Regions from separate parts of the Rhizobium sp. FG96 genome, predicted to be linked through region 2. Evidence: predicted binding sites of a transcription regulator. Region 2 holds the regulator's gene; the other holds the start of a gene.
What was found. Region 2 encodes LexA, which represses DNA repair genes until DNA is damaged. Its sites were predicted from a motif close to TGTTCNNNNTGTGTTCNG; they were not measured.

Region 1 (7,762 bases), on a different contig from region 2:
CGTGATCGGCCGGGATTTCGCGCGCGCCCATGACGCGGCGCGCTGCCGACTTGTAGAGCGTCTCGATCAGGAAGGTGGACTTGCCGCCGCCGGAAACGCCGGTCACTGCCGTGAAGACACCGAGCGGGATCGAGGCGGTGACGTTCTTGAGGTTGTTGCCCCGGGCGCCGACGACCTTGATCTCTTTGCCCTTCTTCGGCTTGCGCCGCTCATCGGGGACGGGAACGCCGAGTTCGCCGGAGAGATATTTGCCGGTCAGCGACTTCGGGTTCGCCATGATGTCCTGTGGCGTGCCGTGGGCGATAACCTGGCCGCCGTGAATGCCGGCGGCCGGGCCGATATCGACCACGTCGTCGGCCGTTAGGATCGCGTCCTCGTCATGCTCGACGACGATCACGGTATTGCCGATGTCGCGCAGGTGCTTCAGCGTGTCGAGCAGGCGGGCATTGTCGCGCTGGTGGAGGCCGATCGAGGGTTCGTCGAGAACATAGAGCACGCCCGTCAAGCCCGAGCCGATCTGCGATGCCAGGCGAATGCGCTGGCTCTCGCCACCCGACAGCGTCCCTGAATTGCGAGACAGGCTGAGATATTCGAGGCCGACATCGTTCAGGAACCGCAGGCGGTCGCGGATTTCCTTGAGAATGCGCACGGCAATCTCGTTCTGCTTCGCCGTGAAATGCGACGGCAGCACTTCGAACCAGTCGCGGGCGACGCGGATCGACATCTGCGTGACTTCGCCGATATGCAGCTTGTCGATCTTGACGGCCAGCGCTTCGGGCTTCAGGCGGTAACCGGCGCAGGACGGGCAGGGAGCCGCCGACATGAAACGCTCGATCTCCTCGCGCGCCCAGGCGGAATCCGTCTCCTTCCAGCGGCGCTCAAGATTGGTGATGATGCCTTCGAAGGTCTTGTGCGTCGTGTAGGAGCGCGCGCCATCGGCATAGTGGAATTCGATCTTCTCTTCGGTGCCGTTCAGGATCACATCCTGGGCCTTGGCGGAAAGATCGCTCCATCGATTGCCGAGCTTGAAGCCGAAATGCTTGCCGAGCGCTTCTAGCGTCTGATTGTAATAAGGAGAAGACGACTTGGCCCAGGGTGCGATCGCGCCGTCGCGCAGCGTCCGTTCCGGTTCCGGGATAATCAGGTTGGCGTCGATCTTCTGCTGCGCGCCGAGACCGTCGCAGGTCGGGCAGGCGCCGGCCGGGTTGTTGAACGAGAAGAGACGCGGCTCGATCTCCGGAATGGTGAAGCCGGAAACCGGGCAGGCGAATTTTTCAGAAAAGAGCACGCGCTCATGCGTCTCGTTCAGCGACTTGTTGGCCGAACCGCCGGCAGCGGTTTCCTCCGGCGGCAGCGGCTTGTCGGCGAATTCGGCGACCGCCAGGCCATCGGCGAGCTTCAGCGAGGTCTCCAGGCTGTCCGCCAAACGAGAGGACATGTCGGCGCGCACGACGATACGGTCGACGACGACGTCGATGTCATGCTTGTACTTCTTGTCGAGGGCCGGAACGTCGGCGATCTCGTAGAACTGGCCGTCCACCTTGACGCGCTGGAAGCCCTTTTTCATGAGCTCGGCGAGTTCCTTCTTGTACTCGCCCTTGCGGCCGCGCACGAGCGGCGCCAGAATATAAAGACGCGTGCCCTCTTCGAAGGCGAGCACGCGGTCCACCATCTGGCTGACCGTCTGGCTCTCGATCGGCAGGCCGGTGGCCGGCGAATAGGGAACGCCGACGCGCGCAAAGAGCAGACGCATATAGTCGTAGATCTCGGTGACCGTGCCGACCGTCGAGCGCGGATTGCGCGACGTCGTCTTCTGCTCAATCGAGATGGCAGGCGAGAGGCCGTCGATCTGGTCGACGTCAGGCTTCTGCATCATTTCCAGGAACTGGCGCGCATAGGCCGAGAGGCTTTCGACATAACGCCGCTGCCCCTCGGCATAGATCGTATCGAATGCCAGCGAGGATTTGCCGGACCCTGAAAGGCCCGTCATCACGATAAGCTTGTTGCGCGGCAGATCGAGGTCGATGCCCTTCAAATTATGCTCACGCGCGCCGCGGATGGAAATCGTCTTCAGTTCGCTCATCGTCTTCTGCTTTGGTCTCTTGGATGAAGCCCCTTATTTAGTGATGCTCGCGGGCGAGTCGAGGCTCAAATCCGGGGTAGGAGAAGGTTTTCGATTCTGTTGACAGGATCATAGTGAATAAGTAGAACAAAGAAAGAACAAAATTCCTTGTGGATGACGGCCCGATGGACGCGCCTCGCAAGGGCTCTATAGTTTAAGGTGCACCGATTGTTTCAAGCGCCGCCGGGCAGGGCGGCAGGTAAGGTGAAAAGCATGGCTGGTAGCGTAAACAAGGTAATTCTGATCGGAAACGTGGGCGCCGACCCCGAAATCCGCAGGACCCAGGACGGCCGTCCGATCGCCAACCTGCGTATCGCGACCTCTGAGCAGTGGCGCGACCGCAATTCCGGCGAACGCCGCGAAAAGACCGAATGGCACACTGTCGTCGTCTTCAACGAAGGCCTCTGCAAGGTTGTCGAGCAATACGTCAAGAAGGGCGCCAAGCTCTATATCGAAGGCGCGCTGCAGACCCGCAAGTGGCAGGACCAGCAGGGTCAGGACCGCTACTCGACGGAAGTCGTGCTGCAGGGCTTCAACTCGACGCTGACGATGCTCGATGGCCGTGGCGACGGCGGCGGCGCAAGCTCCGGCTTCGGCGGTGGCGGCGGCCGTGGCAACAACAACGATTATGGTGGCGGCGGTGGCGGCTACGGCGACGACTACGGCGCGCCCTCCCAGTCTTCCGGCGGCGGCCGTGGCGGCAGCAGCAGTGGCGGCGGTAGCGGCGGCAACTTCTCGCGGGATCTCGACGACGACATCCCATTCTGAGAACCGGACGGATCAAATGAAAACGGCGCCCCTTGAGGCGCCGTTTTTGTTAGGCCGGTGTGGCGCTGATCAGATTGAGCGCCGCCTTGGCGCCATCGACAACGAACTGCACCGCCAGGGCCGCCAGGATGACGCCGAGAAGCCGCGTCAGGATCGCCCGGCCGGTGGCGCCGAGGAAACGGTCGAGCCTGTCGGCGACCAGCAGGGCGCCTAGCGTGATCAGCAGGTTGGCGGCGATGACGATGATCAGCTGCGCCCGCTCGATCGACGAGGCGAAGGCACCAGAGAGCAGGATCGTCGCCGAGATCGCTCCCGGACCGGCAACCAGCGGGATCGCCAGCGGGAAGACGGCGATATTCTGGATGTGGTCCTTGGTGATGGCGACTTCGCTGGTCTTCTCCTTGCGGTCCTGACGCTTCTCGAAGACCATTTCAAAGGCGATCCAGAAGAGCAGCAGGCCACCAGCGAGGCGGAAGGCTCCCATGGATATGCCGAGCACGCCGAGCACACCGGCACCAAACAGCGCGAAGACCGCGAGGATGATGAAGGCGATCATCGAGCCGCGCAGCGCCACCTGCTTGCGCTGGGGCCGGCTCATGCCAGCGGTCAGCCCCAGAAAGATTGGCGCCAGCCCCGGCGGATCGATAGTCACGAGCAGGGTGGTGAAGGCATTGATCAGTTGGTCGGTGCTTGCCATTCGGTCTCCAAAACACCATATGAGGGCGAGGTTTTCGCGATTGTGGAGCGACTGCCCGCGTTTGGCAAACCGCCTGTTTTCGCGTAGGCCTCCTCCCGGCGCAAAAACGCCAGAATTGCCGCCTTTCCGCCGTAAAAGCCTGTTCAAAACTCCCGCTCAAATTGGCGCGGAACGGGGCTTTCCGCTATAAATCTTTCAGTGATTCTACAAAGAGATCGTGATCTGTTTTGACTGAACAAACACCCCCAGGCGGCGGGAAGCTCCCGCCAGGCATCGAGCCCATCTCCATCATGGAGGAAATGCAGCGGTCCTATCTCGATTACGCGATGAGCGTTATCGTCAGCCGCGCGCTTCCTGACGTGCGCGACGGCCTGAAGCCCGTCCACCGGCGCATCCTTTACGGTATGTCCGAGCTCGGCATCGACTGGAACAAGAAATACGTCAAATGCGCCCGCGTAACCGGTGACGTGATGGGTAAATACCATCCGCACGGCAACTCGGCGATCTACGATGCGCTCGCCCGTATGGCGCAGGACTGGTCTCTTCGCCTGCCGCTGATCGACGGCCAGGGCAATTTCGGCTCCGTCGACGGTGACCCGCCGGCGGCCGAACGCTACACCGAATGCCGCCTGGAAAAGGCCGCGCATTCGCTGCTCGACGACCTCGACAAGGAAACGGTCGATTTCCGCGACAACTACGACGGCACGCTTTCCGAGCCGTCGGTGGTGCCCGCGAAATTCCCGAACCTGCTGGTCAACGGCGCAGGCGGCATCGCCGTCGGTATGGCGACCAACATCCCGCCGCACAATCTCGTCGAAGTCATCGACGGCTGTATCGCGCTGATCGACAATCCGGCGATTGAGCTGCCGGATCTGATGCAGATCATCCCGGGCCCGGACTTCCCGACCGGCGCCAAGATCCTCGGCCGTTCCGGCATCCGCTCGGCCTATGAGACGGGCCGCGGTTCCGTCGTCATGCGCGGCGTTGCCACGATCGAGCCGATGCGCGGCGATCGCGAACAGATCATCATCACCGAAATCCCCTATCAGGTGAACAAGGCGACGATGATCGAGAAGATGGCCGAGCTGGTGCGCGAAAAGCGCATCGAGGGCATCTCCGACCTGCGCGACGAATCTGACCGCCAGGGCTACCGCGTCGTCGTCGAGCTGAAGCGCGACGCCAATGCCGACGTCATCCTGAACCAGCTTTACCGTTACACGCCGCTGCAGACCTCCTTCGGCTGCAACATGGTGGCACTGAACGGCGGCAAGCCGGAACAGCTCAACCTGCTCGACATGCTCCGCGCCTTCGTTGCCTTCCGCGAAGAAGTCGTTAGCCGGAGAACGAAATTCCTTCTCCGCAAGGCGCGTGAGCGCGCCCACGTCTTGGTCGGTCTGGCGATCTCGGTTGCCAATATCGACGAAGTCATCCGCGTCATCCGCCAGGCGCCGGATCCTGCGACCGCACGCGAACAGCTGATGACGCGCCGCTGGCCGGCAGCGGATGTCGAAAGCCTGATCCGTTTGATCGACGATCCGCGTCACCGGATCAACGAGGACATGACGTATAACCTCTCGGAAGAGCAGGCCCGCGCTATCCTCGAACTGCGTCTCGCCCGTCTGACGGCGCTCGGCCGCGACGAAATCGGCGACGAACTCAACAAAATCGGCGAAGAAATCAAGGATTACCTCGATATTCTGTCGTCTCGCATTCGCATCATGACCATCGTCAAGGAAGAGCTGGGCGCCGTTCGCGACGAGTTCGGCACACCGCGCCGCACCGAGATCATCGATGGCGGTCTCGAAATGGACGATGAAGACCTCATCGCCCGTGAAGACATGGTCGTGACCGTCTCGCATCTCGGTTATATCAAGCGCGTGCCGCTGACGACCTACCGTGCGCAGCGCCGCGGCGGCAAGGGCCGCTCCGGCATGACCACCCGCGACGAAGATTTCGTTAGCCGGCTATTTGTGGTCAACACACATACGCCCGTTCTGTTCTTCTCGTCGCGCGGTATCGTCTACAAGGAAAAGGTCTGGCGCCTGCCGATCGGCACGCCGACCTCGCGCGGCAAGGCGCTCATCAACATGCTGCCGCTGGCACCCGGCGAACGCATCACGACGATCCTGCCGCTGCCCGAGGATGAGGACAGCTGGGAAAGCCTCGACGTGATGTTCTCGACGACGCGCGGCACCGTTCGCCGCAACAAGTTGTCGGATTTCGTCCAGGTGAACCGCAACGGCAAGATCGCCATGAAGCTGGAAGAGGAGGGCGATGAAATCCTCTCCGTCGAGACCTGCACCGAGCACGACGACGTGCTTCTGACCACGGCGCTCGGCCAGTGCATCCGCTTCCCGGTCGATGACGTCCGTGTCTTTGCCGGCCGCAACTCGATCGGTGTTCGCGGTATCAACCTCGGCGATGGCGACAGCATCATCTCGATGACGATCGTCGGCCATGTCGATGCTGAGCCGTGGGAACGTGCTGCCTATCTGAAGCGTTCCGCTGCAGAGCGTCGCGCAACCGGCGTCGATGAGGAGGATATCGCTCTCGTCGGTGAAGAAGTCACCGAAGAGGGACAGCTCAACGACGAGCGCTACGAAGAGCTGAAGGCACGTGAACAGTTCGTGCTGACGGTCTCCGAAAAGGGCTACGGCAAGCGTTCCTCGTCTTACGACTTCCGCATCTCCGGCCGCGGCGGCAAGGGTATCCGCGCCACCGACACGTCGAAGACGGGCGAAATCGGCGCACTCGTCGCTGCCTTCCCGGTTGATGACGGCGACCAGATCATGCTCGTCTCCGATGGTGGCCAGTTGATCCGTGTTCCGGTCGGCGGCATCCGCATCGCCAGCCGTGCGACGAAGGGCGTCACGATCTTCTCGACCGCCAAGGATGAGAAGGTGGTTTCGGTCGAGCGCATCAGCGAACCGGAAGACGACAGCGAAGACGTTGGTGAGATCACCAACGAAACGCCGATCGAAGCCGGCGCAGTGCCTCCGGCAACCGAAGGCGACGAACCTTCATCTTCCACGGAAGAATAATTTAACCGGCTTTGGCTGGAAAACCGGGCGGCCCCTGCCGCCCGGTTTTTTTATGCGCTAAAGAGATTCCTGCTAGTCTGAGTTGATTTTAGGGCGAGGGAATCATGGGGAATTGGACGCGGCGCGGCGTTCTCGTTGCGGGCTCGGCGATCGCCGGCGCCGTTGCAGGGCAGTATCTTCTGACGCCGGTGAGCGATCCTGGTCCGGCTTTCCCGCCAGAAGACGATGTTTCCTCAAGCGCCACCATCCTCAACGACGCGGGCGAGCTTTCACCGACCCCGGTCGCCCAGCATCTGACCTTTAACGAGCCGCCACAGGACGTGTTGATCGGCAAGCTCCGTGCCGCGCTTGCCGACGCCCGCAGCAACGGTCAATCGTTCGCCGCCAGCGCCGCGCGTCATTCCATGGGCGGCCATAGCCTGCCGCTGAACGGCACGGCCCTGACCCTCGATCAGGATTGGCTGGAGGCCGACACCTCGGCCAAGACCTATCGCGTCGCAGCCGGTGCCCGCTGGTCGACGATCATCCGCAAGCTCGATGCAATCGGCTTTTCGCCCGCCGTCATGCAGTCGAATAACGATTTCGGCGTCGCCAGCACCTTTTCCGTCAATGCGCATGGCTGGCCGGTACCCTTCAGCGGCTGCGGCAGCACTGTGCACTCGATGAAGATAATGACGGCTGACGGCAATCTGCTGACCTGCTCGCGCACTGAGAATACCGAGCTCTTCAATCACGCGATGGGTGGCTACGGCCTGTTCGGCGTCATTACCGAACTTGAGCTCGACATGGTGCCGAATACCCTGCTGGACCCGAGTTTCGAGCATCTGGCCGGCGAGGATATCGGCCGCCGCTTTGCCGAGGTCCTTGCGTCCGATCCCACGATCCAGATGGCCTATGGCCGCATGGATATCTCGCTCGACCGCTTCTTCGAAGATGCGCTGCTGATCACCTACCGCCCCTCCGCCGATCAGTCGAATATCCCGGCGGCGACCGGCTCCGGTCTCATCAGCCACGTCTCGCGCGAAATCTTCCGCCGCCAGCTCGGCTCCGACGGCGTCAAGCATATGCGCTGGTGGACGGAGGCGGTGCTGAACCCGCAGATCGCCGCCGCATCGACGCGCAACAGCCTGATGA
Region 2 (7,762 bases):
TCGTTGGGCACGGATGCCTTGGGCTCGGCCGGGACCGGAGCGGCAGACGACTTCTGTTCGGTTGCGGCAGGCGCCGGAGCAGCAGCGGCCGGAGCCGGCTCAGCAGCAGGGGCAGCCGACGAAATATCGGCAGCCGATTCGCCGTCCTGCAGCAGAATCGCGATCTTGGCGTTGACCTTGACGTTTTCGGTGCCGGCCGGGACCAGCAGCTTGCCGATCACGCCTTCATCGACGGCTTCGACTTCCATCGTCGCCTTGTCGGTTTCGATTTCGGCAATCACGTCACCCGAAGTGACCTTGTCGCCTTCATTCTTGAGCCACTTGGACAGCGTGCCTTCTTCCATCGTCGGAGAGAGGGCGGGCATGAGGATATCGATAGGCATTGGTTCCCTCCCCGATTAGAGCAGAATGTCGGTGTAGAGCTCGGATGCATCCGGCTCCGGATCGTTCTGGGCAAAATCGGCGCTGTCGGCGACGATGTCGCGGACATCCTTGTCGATCGTCTTCAGATCGTCTTCGGAAGCCCAGCCCTTTTCGACGAGGCGAGCCTTGACCTGCTCGATCGGATCCTGCTCGGAGCGCATTTTCTGCACTTCTTCCTTGGTGCGATACTTCGCCGGGTCGGACATCGAGTGGCCGCGATAGCGATAGGTCAGCATTTCCAGGATGATCGGGCCCTTGCCGGAGCGGCAGTGCTCGAGCGCTTCGTCTGCGGCAGCCTTGACGGCGCGCACATCCATACCGTCCACCTGGACGCCCGGAATGCCGAAGCCCGAACCGCGCAGCGAGTAGTTCGACTGCGCCGTTGCACGGGCGGTCGAGGTGCCCATGGCGTAACGGTTGTTTTCGACGATGTAGATGATCGGCAGCTTCCAGAGCGCCGCCATGTTGAAGCTTTCGTAGACCTGGCCCTGGTTGGCAGCGCCATCACCGAAATAGGCGACGCTGACCGAGTCGTTGCCGCGGTAGCGGTTGGCGAAAGCCAGGCCCGTGCCGAGCGACACCTGGGCGCCGACGATGCCGTGGCCGCCGTAGAAGTGCTTTTCCTTGGAGAACATGTGCATGGAGCCGCCCTTCCCGTGGGAATAGCCGCCCTTGCGTCCGGTCAGTTCCGCCATGACGCCGCGGGCGCTCATGCCGGTTGCCAGCATGTGGCCGTGGTCACGGTAAGCCGTGATGACCTGGTCGCCTTCTTTCTGCGCCATCTGCATGCCGACAACGACAGCTTCCTGGCCGATATAAAGGTGACAGAAACCACCGATGAAGCCCATGCCGTAAAGCTGACCGGCCTTCTCTTCGAAGCGGCGGATCAGAAGCATCTCGCGATAGGCCTTGAGCTCCTCATCGCGCGTAAAATCGGCAACCGGACCACCATTGGAGGCCTTGGCTGCGGATTTCGTGCTGGTTTTACGGCTGGAAACGGTCGCGTTCTTGCGAGGCGCCATACAACCCTCCCTATGGGTTTGTCGTTCTTCGAGTGGCGCGTACCATAGGGAAGAAAGATGGCCACAGCAATGCCATAAATGCATGGCACGTATTCAGGATTAAGCCACTGATAATTCTATTGAATTATCGATTAACCAGTATTCGGTTAATTGGAATATGAATTGAATATGACGACCTCGTCGGCGCGAGACATATTCAGCTGGTAACGGGCTTTTTCGTCCAGCATATCCTTATCGAGAGAGCCATCACTCAGCAGCGCGACCTGCTGCTCGATATGCTCGCGCTTGGCCTTCAGCGTCGCCAATTCCTTCTCGCGGGCAATGCGCCGCTGCTCGAAGACTTCGGTGGCACGCAGGCCGTAATCGCCATGGATGCAATGATAGCCGAAATAGGAGAGAAAGGCGACCGTCATGGCCGGAACCACGAACCGGCCGATCTTCTTTTTCTTATGATGCTTTGTCCACATACGCACACATGCTCTAAAACGCATTACCTATGCGAAGAGAGTAACGCTCAGAGATTAACCGTCCGTTGACTATGAATTCTTGCGGGCAAGAAAAAACCCGCGCCGGTGAAGCGCGGGTTTCAAGGCATTGAGCTTTAAGGGCTATCAGCCGCGGATGATTGAGCGGCCGGCATAGCGGGCCTGCGGGCCGAGGCCCTCTTCGATGCGGATCAGCTGGTTGTACTTTGCCAGACGATCCGAGCGCGACAGCGAGCCGGTCTTGATCTGACCGCAGTTGGTGGCAACTGCGAGATCGGCGATCGTGGAATCTTCGGTTTCGCCCGAACGGTGCGACATGACAGCGGTGTAGGCTGCCTTGTGCGCGGTGTTGACGGCGTCGAGCGTCTCGGTCAGCGAGCCGATCTGGTTGACCTTGACGAGGATCGAGTTTGCAACGCCCATCTTGATGCCGTCGCGCAGGCGGGCCGAGTTGGTGACGAACAGGTCGTCGCCGACCAGCTGAACCTTCTTGCCGGCCAGATCGGTCAGGGCCTTCCAGCCGTCCCAATCGTCTTCAGCCATGCCGTCTTCGATCGAGATGATCGGGTACTGGGCAGCGAGCTGTGCGAGATATTCGGCCATGGCGCCCGATTCCAGCGTGCGTCCCTCGCCTTCGAGAACGTACTTGCCGTCCTTGAAGAATTCGGTCGCAGCGCAATCGAGGCCGAGATAGATGTCTTCGCCCGGCTTGTAGCCAGCCTTTTCGATCGACTTCATGATGAAGTCGAGGGCTTCAGGGGCGCTCTTCAGGCCCGGTGCGAAACCGCCTTCGTCACCAACGTTGGTGTTGTGGCCCTGAGCCGACAGTTCCTTCTTGAGGACGTGGAAGACTTCCGAGCCCATGCGGACGGCTTCGCGGATCGAGTCGGCGCCAACCGGCAGGATCATGAATTCCTGGAAGTCGATCGGGTTGTCGGCATGCGCGCCGCCGTTGATGATATTCATCATCGGAACCGGCAGGAGGTGAGCGGAAGCGCCACCGACATAGCGGTAGAGCGGCAGGCCGGCGGCCTGGGCAGCAGCCTTGGCGACAGCAAGCGAAACGCCGAGGATGGCGTTGGCACCGAGACGCGACTTGTTCGGCGTGCCATCCAGCTCGATCATGATGTTGTCGATCTGGATCTGGTTTTCGGCATCGATGCCGCCGATGGCGTCAAAGATTTCCGTGTTGGCGGCTTCGACAGCCTTTTCGACACCCTTGCCGAGATAGCGCTTTCCGCCATCGCGAACTTCGACGGCTTCATGCGCGCCGGTCGAAGCGCCCGACGGAACAGCCGCACGGCCCATGCTGCCATCTTCGAGATAGACGTCGACTTCGACGGTGGGGTTGCCACGGCTATCGAGGATCTCGCGGGCGATGATATCGGTAATTGCAGTCATGGGTTTCTTCCTGCTCGGTGGGTGGATAAATCGTTTGAAATCGTCTTAGTCGAAGGCACGCAGATTGCAATGGCGTTTTCACAGCCGTTTTTGAGCCGCCTAACATGCCTTCGTTTCAGGCCACCTGCGTGGCCTATTACAAGATCATGTCAGCCTTTTGAATGTCAGGCCGACTTTGCGATCGCATCGAAGGCCAGAAGCTTTTCGAGAAGCCGCGGCATATCCTTCAGATAGACCATGTTAGGGCCATCCGACGGCGCATTGTCAGGATCTTGATGCGTCTCGACGAAGACGCCGGCAACGCCGACGGCGACGGCCGCACGCGCCAAGGTCTCGACGAATTCGCGCTGGCCGCCGGTAGATCCGCCCTGCCCGCCCGGCTGCTGCACGGAATGCGTGGCATCGAAGATCACAGGCGCGCCCATGGCCGCCATGATCGGCAGCGAGCGCATGTCGGAGACCAGCGTGTTGTAGCCGAAGGAAGCGCCGCGCTCGCAGAGCAGGATGTTCGGGTTGCCCGTCTCGTTCAGCTTGGCGAGAACATTCTTCATGTCCCAGGGCGCCAGGAACTGCCCCTTCTTGACGTTGACGGCGCGGCCGGTCTTGGCCGCAGCAACGAGAAGGTCGGTCTGGCGGGAGAGGAAGGCCGGGATTTGCAGGATGTCGACGACGGTTGCGACCTCTGCACACTGCTCCTCGGTATGGATATCGGTCAGAACCGGGAAGCCGAATTCTTTCTTCAGGTCAGAGAAGACTTCGAGCGACTTTTCGAGGCCGATGCCGCGCTGCGCCGAAAGCGAAGTGCGGTTCGCCTTGTCGAAGGAAGACTTGTAGACGAGGCCGATGCCGAGCTTCTTGCAGAGTTCGCTCAGAACACCGGCGATCATGAAGGCATGTTCGCGGCTTTCCATCTGACAGGGGCCAGCGATGATCGACAGCTTGCCGTCATTGGAAAAGGTAACGCGGCCAGCGCCTTCGCCGACGGCGACTTCTGCATTGGTGTTGCTCATTGGGTCTCCTCGAAGGCGAAGATCGCGCCTTGTCCCGGCGCCGGCTTCACCAATAGACGATTGTTCGTATTCACGTAGGTGATCCCGTTAGCAGCCAAATGCGCCGCTGTCACGGCCAGATCAGCGACCGCAAAGACGATTGCCCGCGCCCGCAGGCCGTTATCGGTGCCGAGCGGCTCGACATCGAAATAGGCCTCCATCCCTTCTTCGGAATAGATAGCGATCCGGACATTGCTGAGGGCGAAGGAAAGGCCGAAGGCGGCCTCACTGGGCGCCACGCCGCCGCTTGCCGTCTGCAGCAGCGACGCGAAGGCATCGGGTTCGTCTGCGCTCATTGCAATCTCGACGATGCCGAGAACGCCGTTGGCATGAGTCTCCAGCGCCTTGCGATCGGCCGGAAAGGCGTTGATCCGCTGGCAGGCGAAAAAGAAGACATCGGGCGCCCTGAGATCAGCGGCAAAGGCGAGCTTGAAGGCGCCGGTCGCCTGCGTTCCATCGGGCATGACGATAGGGCGCGAGAACTCCACCATGTCACCGCCGCTCAGCTGCGCGCCATCATAGGCGGCCTTGTCCGCATCGGCATCGTCAGTGCCGAAGACGACTGCCGAAAAGCCATCATCGCCGCAGCGGAAGCGGAAGGCCTGATCGCGGGCGATGAAGCTGTTGCCTTTCGCGGCAGCCACGTCGCACTCGCCCTGGCTCGCGATGCCGAGCGGCTCGAGATAGGTCTTGTCGGAGAGAAAGACGCAGGCATTCTCCGTTCCGAACGGATGACGGCCATTGGCGGCGACGGTGAAACCTAGACGGCCGAGTCGCTCGCGGGCGAAATCGATATGGGTGACGGGCAGTACCAGATGATCGAGCGGATGCGTCATGGCGGTTCCCTCCGATGAAGCCGGCAGAGATTTGCACGCCGCGCCGGGCAAAGCGCAAGCGCGGATAACCAATCCGGCAAAGAAACTTTCAAAAATGACGAAAAATGATGGGAAGTTTTACCAATATTTAGGCACTTGCGGAACACATATGGAACATATAGTGTCCGTTCTGGCTTTGTTTCACGAATCTGGGGAAAGACTTCGATGCTGACGCGCAAACAACAGGAGCTTCTCCTCTTCATTCACGAGCGGATGAAGGAGTCCGGCGTACCGCCGTCCTTCGATGAAATGAAGGATGCGCTCGACCTCGCCTCCAAGTCCGGGATCCATCGCCTGATCACGGCGCTCGAGGAGCGCGGCTTCATTCGCCGCCTACCGAACCGCGCCCGCGCACTCGAAGTCATCAAGCTGCCGGAGGCCTACAGCCCCAGCATCCAGCCGCGCCGCGGTTTCTCGCCGAGCGTCATCGAAGGCAGCCTCGGCAAGCCGCAACCCGTTGCGCCGCCGAAGCCGGCGAACGAAGACAATAGCAGCTCGATCTCGGTTCCCGTCATGGGCCGCATCGCCGCCGGTGTGCCGATTTCCGCGATCCAGCAGAATACCCACGACATCACCGTTCCCGCCGATATGCTCGGAAACGGTGAGCACTATGCGCTTGAAGTCAAGGGCGACTCGATGATCGAGGCCGGCATCTTCGACGGCGACACCGTCATCATCCGCAATACCAATACCGCCAATGCCGGCGATATCGTCGTCGCCCTTGTCGACGATGAAGAAGCAACGCTGAAGCGCTTCCGCCGCAAGGGCGCATCGATCGCGCTCGAAGCAGCCAACCCGGCCTACGAGACCCGCATCTTTGGACCTGATCGCGTCAAGGTTCAGGGCAAGCTTGTCGGCCTTATCCGCCGCTATCACTAACGGTGATCTCATCACCGTTAAAAGTGCCGCTGCGCCAATCATAGGCGCGGTGGCGGGTCCAGGGGCGGTCGAGATCCTCGAAGGATCCGGTGACCGCTGCAGCGCCTCCATCAAAGCGCAGTTCGACAGAGCCTGTCTTTCTTAAAGTAGCGCCGGTGAAGAGCAGCGCGCCAGAGCGGCAGCTTTCAAGCCGCAGGCGCACGGGTGTGACAACGATATCGGATGCATCGCAGGCGGGGCCGAGGTAAGCGGCATTGTCGATGACCGTCAGCACCGAGCCGTTTCCAAGCTTTGCCGTGCACCAGGCTTTCTTTGCGCAGGAAAACCGCTCTTCCCTGGCGTTCACCGCAATGGCGCTCTGCGCTTCCTGCTCTTGCGCTGGTGTCAGCTTTAGCCTTTCGCCTGGCGGCGCGGTGGGGACCGATGCTGATGTGATGAAGATCGGCTCGCGATGGCTGTCCAGCACTAGCGCCCGTTTCCACTGGTCGAAGATGAAACCCGGCGGGCGCTCGCGATTGGTAGCGATTGCACTGGAACCGACGATCCCCGCCATGCTGCCGTCCTCAGCAATGACGATCTTCGGTGGCGGCTTTTCCGGAAGCGTGACAACAGTCAGCGTCGATAGGACCATGATTGCCGTGCCTATATGCCTCAGCCGGGTGCGCAGCAGGGTCAATAACAGGAAGCCCGCGACCGCGGCCGGGAAATACCAGGCAGGCAATCGGCCGACGCCGATATCACCGCCCCAGGACGAGACGGTCTTGGCGATCGCGATCACTAGATCGAGACCGAAGCCGACCACCTGCCAGGCCCAGGCATCCAGCCCAAACGGCATCAAGAGCATTGCAAACAGCCCGGCCGGCATGATGACGAAGGAGATGACGGGCATGGCTGCGAGATTGGCAGGCAAGCCATAGGCCGTCAGCCGGTGAAAATGCTCGATCGAAAACAGTGCCGTCGAGAAGCCGCCGATGACGGAGGTGAGCAGGATGCCACCGAAAAAGCCGGCTGCGGCTGACATGAACCTGACGAGGCGCAATTTCGCAAATGGCTTGTCGCGCGCCGGCCGCTCCTTCCAGAGCGCATAGCCGGCGACCAGCGCCAGCGTCGCGGCAAAGGACATCTGAAAGCTCGGCCCCATGATTTCTGAGGGCGAGATGGCGATGATGATCAGTGCCGAGAGCGCCACATTGCGCAAACTGATCGACGGCCGGTCGAAGAACACCGCCGTCAGCATGATCGCCATCATGATGAAGGCGCGCTCGGCGGAAACTGCGAAGCCGGAAATCAGGAAATAGGCGGTGACGGCCGCAAGCGCTCCAGCGGCCGCGATCTTCTTGACCGGATAGGCCTGGGCGACAGACGGAAACAGGCTGAGCAGCGTGCGGAACCCAACGAAGAAGATGCCGGCAGACAGCGCCATGTTGAGGCCCGATATGGCGATGATATGCGCGAGGCCTGATTGCCGGAGTGCCTCCGTAGTTTCTGCCGAAATCGCCCGCCGCTCGTCGGTGACGAGCGCGGCTGCGAACGCGCCGGTATCGCCGGGCAAAATGCCCCTGATGCGATCGCCGATGCCGCTTCTCAGCCGGTAGAGCCACTCGAAGACGCTATCGGTCAGCGAATGC

Region 1: uvrA (excinuclease ABC subunit UvrA) is a predicted target of LexA. The motif match lies at 2,206-2,223, and genes of this name have one in related genera.

What each region holds. Positions count from the first base shown of each region.
Region 1 covers NZ_JBMDIL010000023.1:11,792-19,553, reverse strand. The annotation lists gene uvrA (excinuclease ABC subunit UvrA) at 1-2,083, opposite strand, end outside; gene ACODR6_RS31050 (single-stranded DNA-binding protein) at 2,336-2,890, shown strand; gene ACODR6_RS31045 (MarC family protein) at 2,940-3,587, opposite strand; gene gyrA (DNA gyrase subunit A) at 3,815-6,628, shown strand; gene ACODR6_RS31035 (FAD-binding oxidoreductase) at 6,733-7,762, shown strand, end outside.
Region 2 covers NZ_JBMDIL010000021.1:53,220-60,981, forward strand. The annotation lists gene ACODR6_RS30350 (pyruvate dehydrogenase complex E1 component subunit beta) at 1-383, opposite strand, end outside; gene pdhA (pyruvate dehydrogenase (acetyl-transferring) E1 component subunit alpha) at 399-1,445, opposite strand; gene ACODR6_RS30360 (FtsB family cell division protein) at 1,592-1,912, opposite strand; gene eno (phosphopyruvate hydratase) at 2,057-3,331, opposite strand; gene kdsA (3-deoxy-8-phosphooctulonate synthase) at 3,496-4,341, opposite strand; gene ACODR6_RS30375 (VOC family protein) at 4,338-5,216, opposite strand; gene lexA (transcriptional repressor LexA) at 5,421-6,134, shown strand; gene ACODR6_RS30385 (ComEC/Rec2 family competence protein) at 6,115-7,762, opposite strand, start outside.